3 regions of the Xanthomonas hortorum pv. pelargonii genome follow, and region 1 is predicted to be linked to each of the others. Evidence: predicted binding sites of a transcription regulator. Region 1 holds the regulator's gene; each other region holds the start of a gene.
What was found. The regulator FliA, encoded in region 1, starts transcription of late flagellar genes. The targets are predictions, from matches to a motif close to TAAAGTTTNNCNNNCNNNGGCCGATAA.
Positions count from the first base shown of each region.

Region 2: the regulator FliA is predicted to act here: its motif matches at 4,388-4,414, upstream of motA (flagellar motor stator protein MotA).
Region 3: the regulator FliA is predicted to act here: its motif matches at 2,604-2,630, upstream of NDY25_RS13095 (GGDEF domain-containing protein).

Region 1 is NZ_CP098604.1:5,002,140-5,009,312, reverse strand. It holds gene flhA (flagellar biosynthesis protein FlhA) at 1-6, shown strand, start outside; gene flhF (flagellar biosynthesis GTPase FlhF) at 566-2,233, shown strand; gene NDY25_RS21350 (MinD/ParA family protein) at 2,220-3,104, shown strand; gene NDY25_RS21345 (RNA polymerase sigma factor FliA) at 3,101-3,874, shown strand; gene cheY (chemotaxis response regulator CheY) at 3,910-4,302, shown strand; gene NDY25_RS21335 (protein phosphatase CheZ) at 4,302-4,928, shown strand; gene NDY25_RS21330 (chemotaxis protein CheA) at 4,931-6,589, shown strand; gene NDY25_RS21325 (ABC transporter ATP-binding protein) at 6,768-7,173, opposite strand, start outside.
Region 2 is NZ_CP098604.1:1,646,212-1,653,384, reverse strand. It holds gene NDY25_RS07370 (DUF6630 family protein) at 24-575, shown strand; gene NDY25_RS07365 (DUF4031 domain-containing protein) at 986-1,270, opposite strand; partial or broken gene NDY25_RS22930 (hypothetical protein) at 1,279-1,867, opposite strand; gene motB (flagellar motor protein MotB) at 2,277-3,491, opposite strand; gene motA (flagellar motor stator protein MotA) at 3,502-4,356, opposite strand; gene NDY25_RS07350 (hypothetical protein) at 4,518-4,733, opposite strand; RNA gene NDY25_RS07345 (sX9 sRNA) at 4,786-4,857, opposite strand; gene msrB (peptide-methionine (R)-S-oxide reductase MsrB) at 4,957-5,421, opposite strand; gene NDY25_RS07335 (hypothetical protein) at 5,801-6,232, shown strand; gene NDY25_RS07330 (Lrp/AsnC ligand binding domain-containing protein) at 6,346-6,825, opposite strand; gene NDY25_RS07325 (D-amino acid dehydrogenase) at 6,975-7,173, shown strand, end outside.
Region 3 is NZ_CP098604.1:2,983,963-2,991,135, reverse strand. It holds gene NDY25_RS13105 (1,4-alpha-glucan branching enzyme) at 1-599, opposite strand, end outside; gene glgA (glycogen synthase GlgA) at 596-2,179, opposite strand; gene NDY25_RS13095 (GGDEF domain-containing protein) at 2,666-4,285, shown strand; gene NDY25_RS13090 (glycoside hydrolase family 10-like protein) at 4,397-5,701, opposite strand; gene NDY25_RS13085 (DUF808 domain-containing protein) at 6,128-7,069, opposite strand.

The DNA.
Region 1 (7,173 bases):
AGCTGAGGCTGACGCACCTCGTAGGAGCGCACCCGGGCGCGACGGGCTCTACCGGGACGGCCCGTCGCGCCCAAGGGCGCTCCTACGAAGCCACCCGCGCCCGGTCCTCGAGCTGCAGACAGGCAACCGACCACCGCGTCGGAAAGCCGCCACTCGTCCAAACCTCCAATCGATTGCACGACGCTGGCCGTTTCGAGGCTTTCCAGGCGCTCCAGGCTCAACCTCCCACCCGCCAGCCCATCCACTCACACAGTAGATGCCAACGCAGCGCGCCCCTAGAGAAAAGTCAATCAAACCAGTGACTTGAAATCTTGCAGCCGCGCCGATCGCACAGCTCCAGCCTGTCCCAACCCTCCAGATCCCCGCGCCGGAACCCCGGCACCGCGTTTTGGCACGCCGCGTGCATTAGCTCTGGCGAGACCGCAGTCAGCTTGATCGCTGCGGGGCGAGCAGCAGCACTTGGAACAACCGAACGGGACAGGCAACTCATGACGCTGGCAACACACCCACATTCATCGCGCACCCGTCCGGCGTCCGGCGGGTCCCGTTCCTGGAGGCACTTCGCATGAAAATCAAACGCTTCGTTGCCCCGGACATGCGCACCGCATTCCGCATGGTGCGTGAAGAACACGGCCCGGACGCAGTGATCCTGTCCAACCGCCGTACCGCCGAAGGCATCGAGATCGTCGCTGCCAGCAACTACGACGAAGAACTCGTGCAGCGCGCCCTGGAAACCGCGCGCTCCGAGACTCCGGCGGCTGCGGCACAGATCGAACAGGCGCCGGTCCAGCAGGCCCCGGCCAAGCCAGCCGCGCCGTTCCACGCCCCGCTGAAGCCGGCCGGCGACACCGGCAGCAACCAGCGTCAGCGCGTTGCCAGCGCCGCAGACGACATGATCGCCGCGATGGCGCTGCGCCAGCCGGTCAACGTGCCGCGCTCGGCGCCGGTCGCCGCACCGGTGCGCACTGCCGCCGCCCCGTCGGCCGCCGCCCAGGCACTGGCCCACGCCGTTGCGGTTGCCGCCGCACCGCGCCAGGAACATGCGCTGTCGGCAGTGCCGGAACAGCTGTTCGCCGACTTCCTGACCACCGCACCGGTACAGGCTCCAGTGCACGCTGCCCCGGTGCAGGCACGCACGCCGATCATGGCCGCCGCGCTCGCCACGCACGCCTCTTACGGGCAGGACGACGACGAGCAGGACGACGACGGCTTCGACATGGACGACGCGCTGCCGCAGATCCTGCCGCCGGCCGCGTTGCCGCCGCTGGTGGCCGCCCCGGTCGCCCTGGCTGCGGTGCCGGTCGCCGCCGCCCCGGTGCCGCAGAACGACGAAGAACTCAAGCAGCTGCGCGGTGAGCTGGCGCTGATGCGTCAGATGATCGAGCGCGAAATGAACCGTCTCACCGACGAGCGCCTGCGTGGCTCCCCGGTGCGTGCGCAGGCCCTGGAGCTGATGGACGACTACGGCTTCGATGCCGGTCTGATCCGCGATGTGGCCCTGCAGATCCCGGCCGATACCGAATTGCACCGCGGCCGCGGGCTGATGCTGGGCCTGCTGTCCAAGCGTCTGCCGGTGGCTCCGATCGACCCGCTGGAACGCGGCGGCGTGATCGCCCTGGTCGGCCCGACCGGTGCCGGCAAGACCACCACCATCGCCAAGCTCGCCCAGCGCTTCGCCGCCCAGCACGCCCCGCGCGACGTGGCCCTGGTCACCACCGACACCCAGCGCGTCGGCGGCCGCGAGCAGCTGCACAGCTACGGCCGTCAGCTCGGCATCGCGGTGCACGAGGCCGACAGCGCCGAGAGCCTGCTGGAACTGCTCGAGCGCCTGCGCGACTACAAGCTGGTGTTGATCGACACCGCTGGCATGGGCCAGCGCGACCGCGCCCTGGCCGCACAGCTGAACTGGCTGCGCGCCGCGCACCAGGTCACCTCGCTGCTGGTGCTGCCGGCCAACGCCCATTTTTCCGACCTCGACGAGGTCGTACGCCGCTTCGCCCACGCCAAACCCCAAGGCGTGGTGCTGACCAAACTCGACGAGACCGGCCGCTTCGGCAGCGCCTTGTCGGTGGTGGTCGACCACCAAATGCCCATCACCTGGGTGACTGACGGACAGCGGGTCCCCGACGACCTGCACCGCGCCAATGCCGCCAGTCTCGTTCTTCGCCTTGAAGATTTGCGGCGCGCTGCCGATAAGCCCTGTACTCCGGAGCACAACCATGCAGTCGCGTGAATACGCCAAGCTGACCAACGCCTTCCCCCTGACGGCGACCCGTCCCGAGCCCCTGGGCCCGGTGCGCACCATTGCCGTGACCGGTGGCAAGGGCGGCGTGGGTAAAACCAACATCTCCGCCAACCTGGCCGTGGCCCTTGCCGAGATGGGCAAGCGCACCCTGCTGCTGGACGCCGACCTTGGCCTGGCCAACCTGGACGTGGTCTTGGGACTCTCGCCCAAGTACACCCTGGCCGACCTGATCGCCGGCCGCTGCACGCTGGACGAAGTGATCATCGAAGGCCCCGGTGGCGTGTTGGTGGTCCCGGCCGCCTCCGGTCGCCGCCACATGGCCGAAATGGCTCCGGCCCAGCACATCGGCCTGGTCAACGTGTTCTCCGAACTGGAACGCGACCTGGACGTGATGGTCATCGACACCGCCGCCGGCATTACCGACAGCGTGCTGACCTTCTGCCAGGCCGCCCAGGACACCGTGGTGGTGGTCTGCGACGAACCGGCCTCGATCACCGACGCCTACGCGCTGATCAAGGTGCTCTCGCGCGAACGCGGCGTGGACCGTTTGCAGATCATCGCCAACATGGTGCGCGACCCCAACGAAGGCCGCCTGCTGTACGACAAGCTGTCGCGGGTCTGCGAAAAATTCCTCGGCGACGTGTCGCTGAACTACCTCGGCCACGTGCCCCAGGACGACTGGTTGCGTTTGTCGGTACAGCGCCAGCAACCGGTCATCAAGGCCTACCCCGCCAGCCCCTCGGCGCTGGCCATCGCAGAAATCGCGCGGCGTACCTCGCGCTGGCAGGCCCCCACCGTGCCACGCGGCAACGTCGAGTTCTTTGTCGAACGCATCATCCAACGGGGGGTCGCCGCATGAGCACCGCTACCGCAACCGCAACGACGGCCACCGCGCAGTACCGTGCAGTGCAACGCAACAACGCCAACGACATCGTCACCCAACACGCCGATCTGGTGCGCCGCATCGCCCACCATCTGGCCGCGCGCCTGCCGGCGAGCGTGGAAGTGGACGACCTGATCCAGGCCGGCATGATCGGCCTGATCGAAGCCTCGCGCAGTTACGACTCCGAGCAGGGCGCCTCGTTCGAAACCTATGCCTCGATCCGTATCCGCGGCTCGATGATCGACGAGATTCGCAGAGGCGACTGGGTGCCGCGTTCAGTCCACCGCCGTGCCCGCGACGCTGCCGCCGCCGTGCGCAAGATCGAACAGAACACCGGCCGCGCCGCCGCCGCCACCGAAGTGGCTGCCGCGATGGAAATGCCGTTGCCCGATTACCTGCGTCTGATGGAAGACGCCGCCCGCGGCCAGGTGCTGAGCCTGGAGTCGCGGATCGAAGATCACGGCGAGCTGGACACCACCGCCAAGGGTGGCCCCAACCCGCAGCAGATGATGGAGCGTGGCGAGTTCGGCCGCGAGCTGGGCAAGGCCATCGGCCAGTTGCCCGAGCGCGAGCAGCTGGTGCTGTCGCTGTACTACGAACAGGAATTGAACCTGAAGGAAATCGGCGCCGTGCTCGGTGTCAGCGAATCGCGCGTCTGCCAGATCCACGGCCAGGCCGTGGTGCGTCTGCGCGGCCGCCTCAAGGTCTTCGAACTGGCCGATGCCGGTGTCGAAATTGACGAATGATTTTTTCGCGTATTTTTTAGTGTTAGGAGCTTGATGTGAACAAGAACATGCGGATTTTGATCGTGGACGACTTCTCGACGATGCGACGTATCGTCAAGAATCTGTTGGGCGATCTTGGCTTCACCAATACCGCAGAGGCCGAAGACGGCAACAGCGCACTGGCTGCATTGCGGGCCGGCCCGTTCGATTTCGTGGTCACCGACTGGAACATGCCCGGCATGACCGGCATCGACCTGCTGCGCAACATCCGCGCCGACGCCAAGCTCAAGCACCTGCCGGTGATGATGGTGACCGCCGAAGCAAAGCGCGAGCAGATCATCGAAGCCGCCCAGTGCGGCGTGAATGGCTACATCATCAAGCCGTTCACCGCGCAGACGCTGGAAGAAAAGCTGGGCAAGGTGTTCGAACGTCTGGCGGCGACCGCCTGATGAACGCCACCGTGGAAACCAATGCCGAACGCGCTGCCTTGATCGACCGCCTGCAAGGCGCGCTCGATGCACTGGAAAGCGGTGACGAAGCCGCCTGGAAGCGCGAGGTCGACCACCTCGCCGCCTTGCGCACCCGTCCGATGATGCAGGGCCTGAGCCGGCTCGCACGCGAACTCGGTCAGGCGCTGGGCGAACTGCCCACCGTGCCCGAAGAAGCCGGCGAACTGGACGATGCGTGTTCGCGCCTGGACCACGTGGTGGAAATGACCGAAAAGGCCAGCCATCGCACGCTGGATCTGGTCGAAGAATGCCGTGAGCTGGCCAACCAGCTGCGCGACGGTGGTCTGAATCAGGACCAGGGCGCGCTGATGGACAAGATGCGCCACAACCTGACCGAACTGTCGCTGGCGCAAAGCTACCAGGACCTGAGCGGGCAGATCATCCGGCGCGTGGCCGGCATCGTGCGGCGCGTGCACGAAGGCTTCGGCGCACTCGGCCTGCCGCCAAAGAGCACCGAGCCGAAGAAAGACGACGGCGGTCTTGCCGGTCCTGCAGTCAAGGGCCTGGACCGTCACGCGGTGTCGCAGGACGACGCCGATGACCTGCTGTCCGGATTGGGGTTGTAACCATGAGTGCTGTTCCAGACGATATTGCTGCCGATTTCATCGTCGAGGCCCAGGAAATCCTGGATCGCCTCGGCGAACAGCTGGTCGCGCTGGAACAGGCACCGGACGAAGCCGACCAGCTCAACGCGGTGTTCCGCGGTTTCCACACGCTCAAGGGCGGCGCCGGCTTTCTGGCGATCAAGCCCATGGTGGAGCTGTGCCACGCCGCTGAAGAAACCCTCGGCATGGCGCGCTCCGGCCAGGCGGTGTTGCAGGCGCATCACTTCGATGCCGCGCAGCAGTCGCTGGATTATCTGCAGGCGATGCTCGATGCGATGGGCTCGGGCGAAACCGTGCCGCATGCGCCGGCCTCGCTGATCGCGCAGTTCGATGCCAAGAGCGGCCCGCCGGCGGTCAAGGCCGCGCCCAAGGCCGCATTGGCTGCGGTGGCCACACCTGCCCATGACGACGGCCACGTACCGGCGCCCGGCGCCAAGGCCGCGCCCAAAGCCGCCGCCAAGGGTGCCGAAGCCGAACAGACCGTGCGCGTGGACACCAAGCGCCTGGACGCCATCGTCAACCTGATCGGCGAACTGGTGCTCTCGCGCAATCGTCTCAAGACCCTGCGCACCCGCCTGCGCGACGAAGAACTCGATCGCGCGGTCAGCGTGCTGGATATCGCCACTGCCCGCCTGCAGACCGCGGTCATGCGCACCCGCATGCAGCCGGTCAGCAAGGTGTTCTCGCGCTTCCCCAAGGTGGCCCGCGATGTGGCGCGCACCTTGTCCAAGGAAGTGGAGCTGGAACTGATCGGCGCCGAGACAGAACTGGACCGTAATCTGGTCGAAGCCCTGGCCGATCCGCTGGTGCATCTGGTGCGCAACGCGATCGACCACGGCATCGAATCCCCTGCCCTGCGCGAAGCCACCGGCAAACCGCGCAGTGGTCATGTGCGCCTGTCCGCACAGCAGGAAGGCGACTACGTCAGTATCGAAATTCAGGACGACGGCGCCGGCATCGACCCCGAGCGCCTGCGCGAAATCGCCCGCAATAAAGGCCTGATCGACGCCGAAGCCGCTGCCCGTCTGAGCACCGACGAGTGCCTGCATCTGATCTTCATGCCGGGCTTTTCGACCAAGGCCGAGGTCACCGACATCTCCGGCCGTGGCGTGGGCATGGACGTGGTGCAATCGCGCATCCGCGAACTCAGCGGGCAGATCCAGATCCAGTCGGAACTGGGCCGCGGCAGCCGCTTCATGATCCGCGTGCCGCTGACCCTGGCGATCCTGCCGACCCTGCTGGTGCAGGCCGGCGAAGCCGTCTATGCACTACCGCTGGCCCGCGTGGTCGAAGTGCTGCACGCCCCGCAGACCTCGCTGGGCTGGTTCGACGGCCGCGCCGTGCTGGACCGCCGCTCGCACACCTTGCCGCTGATCGACCTGCGCCGCTGGCTCGGCGTCCCCGCCGAGCAACCGCCGCTACTGACCGTGGTGCTGCTGCAAGCCGGAGAAACCCGCTTCGGCCTCGTCGTGGATCAAGTGCGCGGCCGCGAGGAAGTGGTGATCAAACCGCTACCGCGCGCCTTGCGCGGCCTGCCCGGCTACGCCGGCGCAACCCTGATCGGCGATGGCCGCATGGCACTGATCCTGGACGTGGACGGGTTGCGCTCCAGCGATCATTGAGTTTGGGGAATCGGGAATCGGGAATCGGGAATCGGGAATCGTGGTGACGATCCGGGTTGCTTGATGTAATCACAATGGCCGCGCATAGCGGCCGTTATCGTTTCGATACGTGTTTCGTGTGCCGGCGTGCGCCAATGCAGCGGATCGCTGTTAGGCGCAAGCGCGCCGAGCCTGAATCTCAGCTCACCCGCCACGCCGTCGCCACCTGCTGCGCGTTCCACAGCGCGCCATAACGGCCATTGCAGGTCAGCAGTTCCTCATGCCGGCCCTGCTCCACCAGCCGGCCATCCTCCACCACCAGGATGCGGTCGGCGCCGGCGATCGTGGACAGACGGTGCGCGATCACGATCACCGTCTTGTCGCGCACCAGGGTATCGATGGCCCGTTGCACCGCCAGCTCGCTTTCCGTATCCAGCGCGGCGGTGGGCTCATCCAGGACCACGATGGGCGCGTCCTTGAGCAACGCGCGGGCGATCGAGATGCGCTGGCGCTCGCCACCGGACAGCCGGTCGCCGATCTCGCCCAGCCGCGTGTTCCAGCCCTGCGGCAGGCGCTCGATGAAGTCCAGGCACTGCGCAGCCGCA
Region 2 (7,173 bases), 1.9 Mb from region 1:
TGCAACCCTTGAACGAGACCGCCATGCCCGACAACAGTGCCGATTACGAAGACGACGAAGGCCTGCAGCCCGAAGGCGACGAAGACGATGTCGACGATCATCCGGGGCGGGTGTGGAATCTGCTGCTGCTGATCAATCCCGGCGACGAAGAAACTGCGCTTGCCCAGTTCGATGCCTGGCGCGAAGCGCAGGCCGACCTGGATGAAGACGAAGGCGACGATGCCTGGCTGTGGGCGTTGAAGGACGCGATCGACTGGCGCTCGGGCTTCTTCGTCGACTGGAAGGACACCGACTCATTCATTGCCGCCATCGACGAACTCAGCGCGCGCTGGAACCTGCGCATCGCCTGGGGCGGCGACCTGGACGACGAAGAGTTCGCCAACGGCCTGAGCGTGCCCGATCTGATGGCGGTGGCCTTCGATCGCCTGCGCGAACATGGCTATTCGCTGTGGAACTGGAACACCGGTGGCGACGCCTACGCCGGCTGGATCGCCCTCAGCCGCGACGATGAAGCGATGATGGCACTGACCTCGTTGCTGGACGTGGAAGTGCGGTTGGGGAATGAGGCGTTCTGAGGATTGGGGATTGGGGAATCGGGATTGGGGATTCGCGAGAGCGGTCTTGGGGTGTGTCGGGGTCGGGTTGAGCGGTGAGTTGTGCGCGCTGGCGCGGCAGGACGCGAAGCGTGTGGTCTGGCGCAGGCATTTAACGGCCCACCGACTGCCACGTAGGAGCGCGCTGGCGCGCGATGGGGCGTTAACGGGACAGCCTCTCGCGCGCAAGCGCGCTCCTACAGAGGCATGCCGTTTGGAAATGGAAGAAGACCTCCAGGTCAGAACATCTGTCACGTAGGAGCGTGCCTGCGCGCGACAGGCATTACCGGGACAGGGTCATCGCACGCAGGTGGGGCTACTCAAGCACGCCGCCGATCAGGCCGCAGCCACCGCCGTTGCGAATCCCCACTCCCGATTCCCCAATCCCCGCTTCACGGCACCTCGCCCAGCGCCTGCGCACGCGCGTTGGCGATCAAGGCCTTGAGCAGTACGCGATCGGTGTGACGGGAGATGGCGATGGCACCGAGCGCGATCGCCTCGATGCGTAACGGTGCCGGCACGTCGTAGTGCGCGCCGCTGAGTTTGTTCTGGAAGGCGCGGCGGGGAATGCCCAGCCGCGCCGCCATCGCATGCAGTTCGTCCAGCGTATCGCCGAGCAGGTGCGCCCAGCGCTGCTCGCGCCACAGATGCACCGCATCGTCGACGTAGACGGCCATCGGCCGGGTCAGGCCTTCTTGGATTTCTTCGGCTTCTTGCCGGCCGTCTCGCCGTCGGCGTCGTCGGTTGCGGCATCGCTGGCGTCTGCGTCTTCCTGCCGCGCTGTCGTCGTCGCTGGCAGCGTCGTCGCCAGCCGCATCTTCCGCAACGGCGTCGGTGCCGGCGTCGGCGGCTGCGTCTTCTGCAGCGTCATCGCCGTCTTCATCGGCATCGGCGTTTTGGAATTCGGCCACCAGCGTGGTCAGGTATTCCTCGGCGGTCTTGCCGTCTTCGGCGGCCAGGTCGTCGATCATCTGCTGCAGCTGGGTCGAATATTCCAGCGAGATGGTCTTGCCTTCGGCTTCCTGCAGGTTGGCCAGGTGCTTGAGCATGGCCAGCATCGGGACCGGGTTGTCGGCGCTGCCCATGGTCTGGCCGCCGATCGACAGCATCCACTCGCTGCCACCCTGCAGACCGATCGCAGCGACCACGCGACCATCGGCATCCTGCAGCACGGCGTGGTTGGTGACCTGTGGCGCCTGGTCCAGACGGACGATCGGACGCTTGGGGAGCTGCTTCTTGCGCTTGTCGCGCTTGGCCTTTGAATTGCGGGACACGGTGTTCTCGACGCTGGGAATGGCCGGCCATTCTAGGCGCTTGTGCGTGACCCGGCTTGCTCGACGCCGTCAGGCCCGTCAACGGCGGCCTTCCGGGCCGATGCATCGATCGATCCGGTCGCGTGATGGAGTCAGCTAATGCCGGGGTCTGGGACAGCCTGAAGGGGCTGACACAGCGGGTGCGCTCACCGTCAGGCGGCGCGGAGGCCTGTCAGGATCGGTATGTAAGACGACGCGCCGCCCGCAGCCATCTCACAACTCCTGGGGAGGCGTTTTCAGACGCTCTCAGCAACACCGGCGCGTCTCGCTTGCAGCGGTGCGCGGCGCGGATCCTGGTCAGCAGCTGCATGCAAGACAGCGCGCCGTCTTCAGCCACCTGACACCTGCTGCCAGGTGTCGCGCAACGCGGTCAGCGCTGCTCGGGCGCAGTGCTGACCGCAGTGCGCGGCGCCGCAGCCACAGCGGCCTCGGCAGCCTTGGCCAGCGCGGCAGCCGAGGCGACCTGGGTACGTGTGGAGATGCGCGGTGCAGCCGGCGCTGCGCCAGTGGCCGTGGTCGCTGCCGCAGCCGGTGTGCCGGTTGCGGTTGGCGCCGCTGCCGCCGCACCCGGACCCACCGATACACTCGCCGCCTTACCCGCAGCAGGCACCGCAGCCGGCGTGCCCACAGAAGCAGTCCCGGTGGCCGCCGCCGCACTCAGATCCGGCACATGGGTGTCGGCATCGTGGGTGGATTTACCTAGCGCCACGCCCTGGCCGGCGCCGGCCAACGCGGTCTGCTCGGCGTCCTGGGTCATCACCACGATGCTGATGCGGCGGTTGATCGGATTCTGCGGGTTGGTCTTGTCGAACAGCACCGACGAGGACAAGCCCACCACACGGGTGACCTTGGCATCGGCCATGCCGCCGCCCACCAGCGCACGGCGCGCGGCATTGGCGCGGTCGGCACTGAGTTCCCAGTTGGTGTAACCGGCATCGCTGCTGTAGGCGGTGGTGTCGGTGTGGCCGGTGATGCTGATGTGGTTGGGCACCTGATTGATGAAGCTGGACAGCTCGCGCAGGATGTCCACCGTGTACGGCTTGAGCTGATCGCGGCCGATGTCGAACATCGGGCGGTTCTGCTTGTCCACGATCTGGATGCGCAGGCCATCGGGCGTGAGGTCGAGCAGCAACTGGTCCTTGAACGGCTCCAGCGCCTGGCTCTTGTCGATGGCTTCCTTCAGGTCCTGCATCAGCGCTTCCAGGCGCTTCTTGTCCTTGGCGCGGCTGTCTTCGGTGGTATCCGCAGCGTTGTCGCGCTTGCGGCCCATTTCGTCCTTCTGCCCCTTGGCCATGTCGGCGGTGCCGCCGAGCTTGATCATCGAGGTGCTGGCACCGCCCGGCCCGTTCATGCCCGGCGAAGGCGCCAGCGACTTGCCCGACAACGGGCTGGGATTGCGGAAGTATTCCGAGATCGCCGCGCGCTGCTCCTTGGTGGTGGCGGCCATCAGCCACAGCACCAGGAAGAAGGCCATCATCGCGGTCACGAAGTCGGCAAACGCCACTTTCCAGGCGCCGCCATGATGGCCGCCGCCCTGCACCTTCTTGACACGTCGGATGACGACGGTGGATTTGCCCTCGGCCATGACTGCGGCCCTACTTGATCGTCTTCAGGTGCGTTTCGAAATCCGCAAAGCTCGGACGCACGTTGGAGGGCAGCGTCTTGCGCGCGAATTCCAGCGCAATCTTCGGGTTGTAGCCGCGCAGGCAGGCCAGCAGCGCGGTCTTGACCGCCTCGTAGATGCGCCCGTCCTGATCGGCACGCGCTTCCATCGCCGCCGACAACGGCGCCACGAAGCCATACGCCAGCAGGATGCCGAGGAAGGTACCGACCAGTGCGGCACCGACGTGGTGGCCGATCTCTTCGATCGGGCCACCGATCGAGCCCATGGTGATCACGATGCCGAGCACGGCGGCCACGATACCGAAGCCGGGCAGGCCGTCGGAGACCTTGCTCAAGGCATGCGAGGGCGCCATCGCCTCGTGGTGGTGCTTTTCCAGTTCCAGTTCGAGCAGCGGCTCCAGCTCGTGCGGCTCGATATTGCTGCCGATCATCAGGCGCAGGCAGTCGGTGATGAAGTCCAGCAGGTGATGGTCGGCCACCACCTTGGGATAGTTGCCGAAGATGGTGCTGTCCTGCGGTTTTTCGACGTGATCTTCCAGGGCCATGAAGCCGTCGCGGCGGGCCTTGTTCAACAGTTCGTAGACCAGGCTCAGGGTGTCCTTGTAGTCCTCGGACTTGTACTGCGGGCCCTTGAACACGCCCAGGACACTACTGAAGGTTTCCTTGACGATCTTGCCCGGCGTGCTGACCAGAAACGCGCCCAACGCCGCGCCGCCGATGATCAACAGCTCGTACGGCTGCCACAACGCGCCCAGCTTTCCGTGCGACAGCACATAGCCGCCGAGGACACTGACGATGACGACGATGAAGCCGATGATGATGAGCATGGCGCAGCCAAAAGCAAACAGGGTTGCTATTGTTTCGGCGCGCGCGGCGGATTCTTGAAGTGCACGGCGTGAAGGTGTGCGCTGTAACTGAACGATCGGGTGGTGCGATGACGGCTTCACATAGGGCGATCAGCGGCATCGCGCTTACTGCGGCAAGGCGTTCACCGCAGTGGGGCTTGTGATGAAAAGGTCTGCCTGGTTGGGCTTGCGATCTGCATCGATTGCTGTGCGCGTCGAGACAGCGCATTGCAGCAAGCGGCCTCTGCATTGGCGGTGGCACCAGCATCGGCGGACTTGATGCGCAGGTTGCGCTCGGCAGCAAACTTCAGCGTCTGCACCACGTCCCGGATGACCCGCCGCCGAGCGTCGAGCGTCATTGTCGTGGCAGTTTCTAGCACTACAGCGAGCAATGGTGTGGGCAGTAAGAGCGGATAACAGAACGTAGCGAGCGGCCGTCAGGTGGGTGCGGACGGCGCACAGGAACCGAAATGAACCGTGCATGCCGATCCGAGCGCCGACCGCGCCCGCCTGACGATTGCGCTGTAGTTCTGTGAGTCGCTCTGAGTGGGTCGCCACTGCTTTCTGGGCGGCCTCGCCAGGTCAGGCCGGTTGCGCCTCGGCACCGTCGCGTTGCAGCGGGTTCGGCAGTGCGTGGCCATCTTCGGTGAAGCCCAGCGAGACCGAGTTGAGGCAATGCCGTTCGCCGGTCGGCGGCGGGCCGTCGGGGAACACGTGGCCGAGGTGGCTGTCGCAGCGCGCGCAGACGATCTCGGTGCGGATCATGCCGTAGCTGATGTCGCGGATCTCGCGCACATGGGCGGCGTCGTACGGGGCGAAGAAGCTCGGCCAGCCGGTGCCGGATTCGAACTTTGCGCTGGAACGGAACAGCGGCAGCCCGCACAGGCGGCAGGTGTAGACGCCCTCCAGCTTGTTGTCCAGGAACACCCCGCAGAACGGCGCCTCGGTGCCGTGCTGCAGCAGCACGCGCTGTTCCTCGTCGCTGAGCCCGGCGATCAGGGCATCGCACTGGGCGGGGGAGGGCGGTGTCAGATCGAACTGGCTCATGAAGGCTCTCGCATGCGCGCGCTGGCGGTGTGCCGCGTCTGCACCCGTGATGTGGGCGTTGGCGGCGTGGTTCAAGCTTGCGGGGACGAAGCCCCTCTCCCGCGCTACGCGCCACCGGAGACGAGTAAGCCCCTCTCCCTCCGGGAGAGGGGTTGGGGTGAGGGTACGGGGCGAAGCCACATCGGGTAGGTGAGAACACGAGGCTTCGCACGTACCCTCATCCGGCGCTGCGCGCCACCTTCTCCCGATGGGAGAAGGGACTCTTCGCACTGCAATCACCTCGCGAACGCGTTCATCCCCTAGCCAATCCCATGCATTGCCGCGACACATCGGCGCCCCCACCCAATCAGTACCCCTCAAACCAGTCACGGTGCCCGTCATGGCGATCCATTCTTCAACGCGCGGCCTGCTGCTGTGCGGCCTGCTGGCGATTGCCGGCGCGGCGCTGGCGCAATCGGCCACTACCACGCGCTCGTCCAACACCTTGCAGCCGATCACCACGCCGGCTCCGGCTCAGCCCACGCTGACCGCGCCGCGCGCAGTGCAACCAGCGCCAGGCACCAGTCCGGTGCCGTCTCAGCTCGGTCAGCGCCCGTCCGCGCCGACCATCCCCACCCGTGGCCCGGCACAGACACCGGTGGCTCTGGCCGGTAGCCAGGTGTTGCCTGCCAGCGCGCCGATGGTCTACGACCGCAATGGCCGCTTGCTGCAAGGCATGCAGCCAGCCGGCGCCAACCGGGTGCTGGACACCAAGACCGGGCGTTATTACGACGCGGTTCCTGCCGGCGACGGCATGCGCGTGGTGCGCTGACATCCGGCAGCAGTCGATGTCTGATCCGCAGCAATCAGATCGGTCTCCATCCAACCGCCGTCCCAAGCTTCGCTGCGTCGCCGACCACGAATCCCCAATCCCCAATCCCCGCCTCAATCCGCAATCGGCAACGCCAACGTCTCCTTGACCTCTTCCATCACGATGTAGCTCTTGGACTCGCGTACATGCGGCAAGGTCAACAAGGTGCTGCCGAGCAGCTTGCGATAGGACGCCATCTCGCTGATGCGCGCCTTGAGCAGGTAATCGAAATCGCCCGAGACCAGATGGCATTCCAGCACGTTGGGCAGCTTGAGCGCGGCGCGGCGGAACTCTTCGAAGATGTCGCCGGACTTGTAGGCCAGGCTGATCTCCACGAATACCAGCAGGCTGGCCTTGAGCATGTGCGGGTCCAGCCGCGCGTAATAGCCGGTGATGGCGCCATCGCGCTCCAGCCGGCGTACCCGTTCGGTGCAGGGCGTGGTCGACAAGCCCACCCGTTCGCCCAGGTCGGTGAAGGAAATCCGCCCCTCCTGCTGCAGGATGCGCAGAATCTTGCGGTCGATCTTGTCCAGCTCGCGCACACGGGTGGCCATGAGGTCTGTCTCCCTACAGATTTGGCAGGAAATTTCACTGCGAAGTAGCGCCGATTCCAGAAACGGCACTGCCTGGCTCGCAATATACTGCGTCTAACTGTCTCCCTCGGCGCGTGGTTGTGGGGGAATACCCTTTCCAGGAGAACGACATGCGGGTGCTCATTCTCGGTAGCGGCGTCATCGGCACCACCACCGCCTGGTATCTGGCGCAGTCCGGCTGCGAGGTCACCGTGGTGGACCGCCAGCCGGCCTCGGCGCTGGAAACCAGCTACGGCAACGCGGGCCAGCTGTCGTTCGGCTACACCTCGCCCTGGGCCGCCCCTGGCGTGCCGGGCAAGGCGATGAAGT
Region 3 (7,173 bases), 2.0 Mb from region 1:
CCGGCTTCCACGCGCGGCAGGAACAGCTCCCAGAAGCCACCGATCCGCTGGCGCATTGGATGCCGCCGCAGCTCCCAGCCGTTGAAGTCGCCGACCACTGCCACACGTTGCGCGTGTGGCGCCCACACGGCGAAGCGCACGCCCGGCACATCGTTGCAGTGCAGATGCTGCGCACCCAAGGCGCTGCGCAGCGCCTGGCCATCGCCTGCGGCAATCTGCAGCAGCACGGACTCATCCAGCGTGGCGGCGAACGCGTACGGGTCTTCGATCTCCTGCACCACGTCCGGCCAGACGATGCGCAGCCGGTAAGGGCCCTCCACCGCCAACATGCCTTCGAACACACCCTCGATCGCGCCGGGCTGCATGCGTGCCAACAACTTGCCGCGTGGATCGATCAGCCCCATCGCCTCGGCGCCGGGCGCCAGCACACGCACCAGGCGGCGGCCGTCGGCTTGCAGACGCGGGCCCAGCACCGCGAAGGCATCGGTGGGCAATCCATCGGCCAGCGCCTGCAGGCTCCGCATGACTTCGGACGCCTCTTCCATGCTCACCGCCGTCGCTTCCGCCTCCTGCCCCTGCACGCCCAGCCGTTCGCTCATGACACCGTCGCAAGCGCGGGCGCAGTTGCGGCGGTGCGTTCGTAGAGGGAGAGGTACTTCTTGCCCGCCACATCCCATCCGCTGGGGCGCAGCATCGCCGCACGGCGCATCGCCGACAGCAGGCTGGGCAGGCGGAAGGTACGGAAGGCGCGCTCCAGGCAGCGGCGCAAAGCCTCCACGCTGGCTTGCTGGAACAGGAAGCCGGTGACGCCGTCATCCACCGTGTCGATCAGGCCGCCGGTGGCGTGCGCGATCGGCAGGCAACCAAAGCGCTGCGCGTACATCTGGCTCAGCCCGCAGGGCTCGAAGCGCGAGGGCATCAGCAGGAAGTCGGCACCGGCGAACATGCGCCGCGCCAGGCCTTCTTCGAAACCGATGAAGGCACCAACCTGGCCGGGATAACGCCGGGTCAGCTCGGCCACCTGCTGTTCGATCTCCGGCTCGCCGCCGCCGATCACCGCGATCTGGCCGCCGGCCGCCACGATCTGCGGGGCGACCTCGCAGATCAGGTCCAGGCCTTTCTGATGCACCAGCCGCGAGACCACTGCAAACAAGGGGCCGGTGCTTTCGCGCAGCCCGAACGCCTTGCGCACCTGCGCGGCGTTGGCCTGACGGCCCTGCCAATGATTCACGCTGAAATGCACGTCCAGATGTGCGTCGGTGCGCGGATCCCAGCTGGCGTCGATGCCGTTGACGATACCGGTGAGCGCGCCCTTGGCCGCGCGACCGGCCAGCAGGCGGTCCAGCCCGCAGCCCTGGGCCGGGCCGGTGATCTGCTGGGCATAGCTGACGCTGACCGTGTTGACGTGGTCGGCATGCACGATGCCACCGCGCAGGAACGACATCTGCCCGTAGAACTCCAGCTCGGCCACCCGCTCGGCGGGAATGCCCAGCGCGGCGGCCATCGAATACGGCACCAGGCCCTGATAGGCCAGGTTATGGATGGTCAACAGGCACGGCGTGGTGCCGCCGGACCAACGTACATACGCCGCCGCCAACGCGCACGGCCAGTCGTTCAAATGCAGCAGGCGTGGCTTCCAGCCCAGGCCGGCATGGCCGGCGGCAATCTGCGCGGCGGCATGCGACAAGGTGGCGAAGCGGATCGCGTTGTCTTCGAACTCCGAACCACTGGTGCTCACATACGGCGAGCCGTCGCGTTCGAACAGTTCCTTGGACAACAGGATGTAGATCGGCAGGCCATCGGACTGCACGATGCGGCCGATGTCGCAGGCAGGCAGCGCAGCATGCGCCAGCACCCGGCCGACGATCTCCACCTTGCCGGCGCGTGCCAGCACCGCGCGGTAGCCGGGGATCAACACCCGCACGTCGTAACGGTGGCGCAGCGCGCGTGGCAGCGCCGCGGCCACATCGCCCAGACCGCCGGCCTTGATGAAGTCCGCCATCTCCGACACCACGAACAGCGCACCACGCGTGTCGGCCAACGAGACCGGCAGGCGCTCGTGGTGCCGGATGAAACGCCCGCGTGCATCGCGCGGTCGCCCGCTCTTCTTCAGAGTAGGGATCATCGTGCTTCGCTCTAAGCGTGCGGTAGTAGCGTGCAGCGGCATCATGGCAACCATCTAAACGTCCGTCGTAAAGTGGGTGGAGACGGAAAAACAGCGAAGCGGAAACCATCGTCTGCCACTACGGCCAGGCGACCTGCTGCGAATGAGGAGCGGGGATGACGCGCGTACTCCACGTTGTCCTTGGAGATGAATCTACACCCCGACCAAATAAAAAATGCGTGAATACGTGCTGACTTTTCTGCGACAACCGACATTCCGTTGCGCATGGTTGCGCATGCAGGCAGGCATAAGCCGCACATTGCAGGGCAATGACGTGCCTCTATTGGTGCACCAGCACTGCAATGCACCGCAGGCGCGATCTTTCGGCGGCGCCCGCCGTCACTTGTATGACTTGTTCATGCGCACGCGCGCGGCACTGGTCGCGCCCGTGCCTGGCCGATGCGCGCATGCTGGTCATGCAGACTCTTGTCTGGCCCGCTTAAGCCACCCGCCTGCGCGCCGATAACGAGCGATAGCACTACGACTTTGAGACCCTGGCGCATGGCAGACCAGCCTGAACTCCCAAGCCGCCCGCGTGGCGGGCTGCGCCGCCTGTTGCCCTGGGGCGGGGCGGACAGCGCGCGCCCGGCTGCGGCCTTGCCGGCAGTGCTGAGCGGCGGGCAAGGCCTGGCGGCGCATCAATTGGTGCCGGCCAAGACCAAATCCGGCGCGCACGATCCTGCCGCCGCCACTGCCTTGCTGATACGCCTGTTCTCGCATGCGTCGCATCCGGAAGCCTTGTTGCTGTCGTTTGCCGAAGGCATCGCCAGCCTGCACGGCGAACTCGGCGACATGGGCGTGCGCCTGAGCGCGGCCTACGCGGCCGGCGACTGGCCTGGCTACGGCCGCGGCCTGCGCCAGTTGATCGACAAGTACATCCGCACCGTCGACACCGGCGATTCGCTGGCCGAAGGCCGCACCGAGGCCGAGCAGCTGCGCGATCTGTTGCGGCATGCATTGGGCAACGCACTGGCCACGCTGCTGCAACGCAGCCCGGAGCTGGCCGAAGAGGCGCAGACACTGGCCTCGGCGCTGCGTCATTGGCGCCCGGGGCATGAACTGATCACGCTGGAACAGCGGCTGCGCGAGCTGAGCCACCAGATCGGCCTGCGCGCCGAAGATGCCAGCGAGCAACAGAACCTGTTGCTCGGCCTGTTCGACCTGTTGCTGGAGAACGTGGGCGAACTGCTCGACGACCGCAGCTGGCTGCAAGGCCAGATCTCGGTGGTGCGGCAACTGATTTCCGGCCCGCTGGACGTCGGCTCGATCGAACAGGCACGCGGCACCTTGCGCGAGGTCATCTACAAGCAAGGCCTGCTCAAGCAAGGCATCACCGACTCAAAGACGGCCATGCGCGAAATGATGGTGTCGTTCGTCGACAGGCTCGATGGCATGGCCACCAGCACCGGCGAATACCATGATCGCGTTGCCGGTTATTCGCAGGCGATCGGCGACGCACGCGGCATTCCCGACCTCAATCGCCTGTTGCAGGACCTGCTGCAGGACACCGCAGGGGTGCAGGCGCAGGCACTGGCCGCACGCGACGAACTGCTCTCGGCCCGACGCCAGGTCGAAGATTCCGAGCAGCGCATCGCCTCGCTCGAACAGGAACTCAAGGACGTGGCCGGCCTGGTGCGCGAAGACCAGCTCACCGGCGCGCTCAACCGGCGCGGTTTCGAAGAACTGTTCCAGCGCGAAGCCGCACGCACCCAGCGCAGCGGGCAGCCGCTATGCGTGGCGATGCTGGACCTGGACGACTTCCGCCGCCTCAACGAGACCCACGGCCATGCCGGCGGCGACGCCGCGCTGCGCCATACCGTGGACGTGGCCAAGGCCGTGCTGCGCACCACCGATGCCATCGCCCGCTTCGGCGGCGAGGAATTCGTATTGCTCTTGCCGGACTCCACCATCTTCGAAGCCAGCGCGGCGGTGATCCGCCTGCAGCGCGCGCTGGCCCAACGCTCGTTGCTGCATGACGACGTGCGCGTGTTCATCAGCTTCAGCGGCGGCGTGGCATTGCGCCATCTCGACGAATCCCAGGACGATGTGATCCGCCGCGCCGACCGCGCCATGTACGACGCCAAGTCGGCCGGCAAGAACCGGGTGATCAGCGCGGATTAGCGGCACGTGCCGACAGGTGCGTCCCCGCACCGGACCCGACGCCTGCGTGGGGCAAGCAGAGTCAGCGCCCTCCGTCGCCTCATTGGCTGGACAGGCATCTTGCCAATCGCTTCAAGGGCTCTGCCAACGCAGCCTGAGATAGTCCACCACCTGCTGCGTCTGGGCCGCAGCGAGAGATCCGTGGCGAAACAACATGCAGCCGCCAACCTCAGGCAGCGATGCATTCACGTCCAGCTGGCGGGCGATCTCGGGCACACCGCCGTCCACTGTCCAATCCGGCTCCAGTGCGTTGGCAGTGCCGACCTTGTACAACGCCATGCCGATATAGAGTTGCACGCGCCGACCGCGCACGGTGTCCGCCCACCAGCGTGCGATGGTGTCGTAGCGCACTGCCTGGCGTGCCAGCGGCCAGTAAATCTGCGGCACGATGTAGTCCACGAGTTCTTCGCGAACCCAACGGCGGGTATCGGCGTAACTGGTATCGAATGCGGGCGCACCTGCCTGTGTGTCCGAGCCCAGCGGATCATCCTGACGATTGCGCCACACCCCGGCCGGGCTGACCCCAAATGCCACCCCTGGCCTGATCGCCCGAATGGTCCTGGCCACCTCTCGCATCAATCGATAGGTGTTGTCGCGGCGCCAATCCCCTTTGTCGGCAAATCCGGCCCCATGGGCGGCATAGGTCTGTGCGTCGTCGAGGGGAGACTGCGCCGATTCGGTGTAGAAGTAGTCATCGAATTGCACCCCATCCACGTGGTAGAACGCCACCAGTTCGGCGACCACGCCACAGATCCAGCGACGCACGGCCGGAATGCCGGGATCGAGCACCAGCCGATTGGCCGCCACGCCCACCCAGTCGGGGTGGCGCAGATAGACGCTCTGCGGCGAATCGGTCGACGCAGTGGCAAACGCATCCAGCGTGGCCTGGTCCAGGCCGGTCGAAACACGATAGGGATTGAGCCAGGCATGCACCTGGATGCCCCGCGCATGCGCATGCCGCAGCAAGAATGCCAGCGGGTCGAAACCCGGGTCTTTGCCTAGAACGCCGGTCATGACCGGCGACCATGGCAGGATGCGCGAGCGGTACAGCGCATCGGCACAGGGCTTGACCTGAAAGACCAGGGTATTCAGATGCAGCGCCTGGGCCTGATCGACGATTGCCAGCAATTCCCGCTGCTGCACCGCGATGCGTTCGGCAGGGTCGACGATCCGTGCGGACGCGGCACTTGGCCAGTCGAGATTGAACACGCTGGTGATCCAGGTTGCGCGCATCTGAACGCTCGCGGGCGTGGCTGCGCTGGCTGGAACGCCCACGATGGCCGCAGCCATTGCTGCCGAACCCAAACCGAGAAAGCGCCGCCGACCGATCACGGGGGAGCCGCCGGCAGGTGCCGCATCCCGATCCGCTGCAGACATTGCCTGGCGCGCTTGATCCGGCTGCTGCACGGCAGGCCGCGCCGCATGCGTGTTGTCTTGTTCTTTAGCCGTCTTTTTCACGCATCCCTCCTGCATCGCGCTGCTGCAGTGTGGCCCGGTCTCTACGCCAGGCTGCCGTCATGCAGCACATTCCGATACAACCCAGGAGGCACACCCTAGCAATGGCGACCGCCCGAAGAAGCGCGCAACATCGGAATCACGAACTTCGCTTCGTCAGGTACGCAGCCGCCGTGACGCAATGCCCGAAACGGCGGCGCCATCGTGCAGATGGGCGCTCGCAAACGGCCGACAGTCACTGGCGGATCGTTGGCAGCCACCGTCATCGCCCTTGCGCTCGACCGACGCCAGCCAACGATGCCACACCGGCGCCGAGTTGCCTCCCAACCCGGCGGCCGTGACGCGGCGTCAATGCGCCGGTTTTTTCCCGCGCAGCTTCTGGAACAGCATCACCGCGCCCAGCACGATCGCGCCAGCGACCACGCCAACCAGCATGTTGCCCAGTGCATCGACCAACCAACCCATGCCGCCAGCCGACTTGGTCAGGTCCTGCACGACATGGTGCAGCGCCGGGATGTTGTGCACCAGGATGCCGCCGCCAACCAGGAACATCGCCAGCGTGCCGGCCACCGACAGGAACTTCATCAGCCACGGTGCGGCCACCAGAATGCCGCGACCCAGTGCCGCCAACGCCGCGCCCTTCTTGCTCAGGTACAGGCCCAGGTCGTCCAGCTTGACGATGGCCGCGACCAGGCCGTACACACCGATCGTCATCGCCAGCGCGATCGCCACCAGTACCGCGACCTGCTGGCCGAACGACACCCCGGCCACCACGCCCAGCGACAGCACGATGATCTCTGCCGACAGGATGAAGTCGGTGCGGATCGCGCCCTTGACCTTGTCCTTCTCCAGCGCCACCACGTCCACGCTCTCGTCGGCCAGCGCGCGGGTGCGTTCGGCATGCCGCTGCGCTTCTTCTTCCTCGTTATGCAGGAACTTGTGCGCCAGCTTCTCCACGCCCTCGAAGCACAGGTAGGCGCCGCCGATCATCATCAGCGGCATCACCAGCGGCACGTTGTAGCCGCGCCCGCGCAGCCAGGCTTCCAGCGCGCTGATCGCCAGCGCCGCCGGCACCAGGATCACCTTGTTGACCAGCGAGCCCTTGGCCACCGCCCATACCACCGGCAATTCGCGGTCGGCGGTCACGCCGGTCACCTGCTGCGCGTTGAGCGCCAGATCGTCGCCGAGCACGCCGGCGGTCTTCTTGGCCGCGACCTTGGTCAGGATGGAAACGTCGTCCAGCAGGGTGGCGATGTCGTCAAGCAGGGTGAACAGGCTGGCACCGGCCATGCGGGGGTCCTTCGTGGGTGGCGCTGAATTCTCGCCGATCCAGCGCCCGCATGGGGTGATGGCTTGCGTCGGATTCACCACGTCACCACCCAGCGCTGGCCACA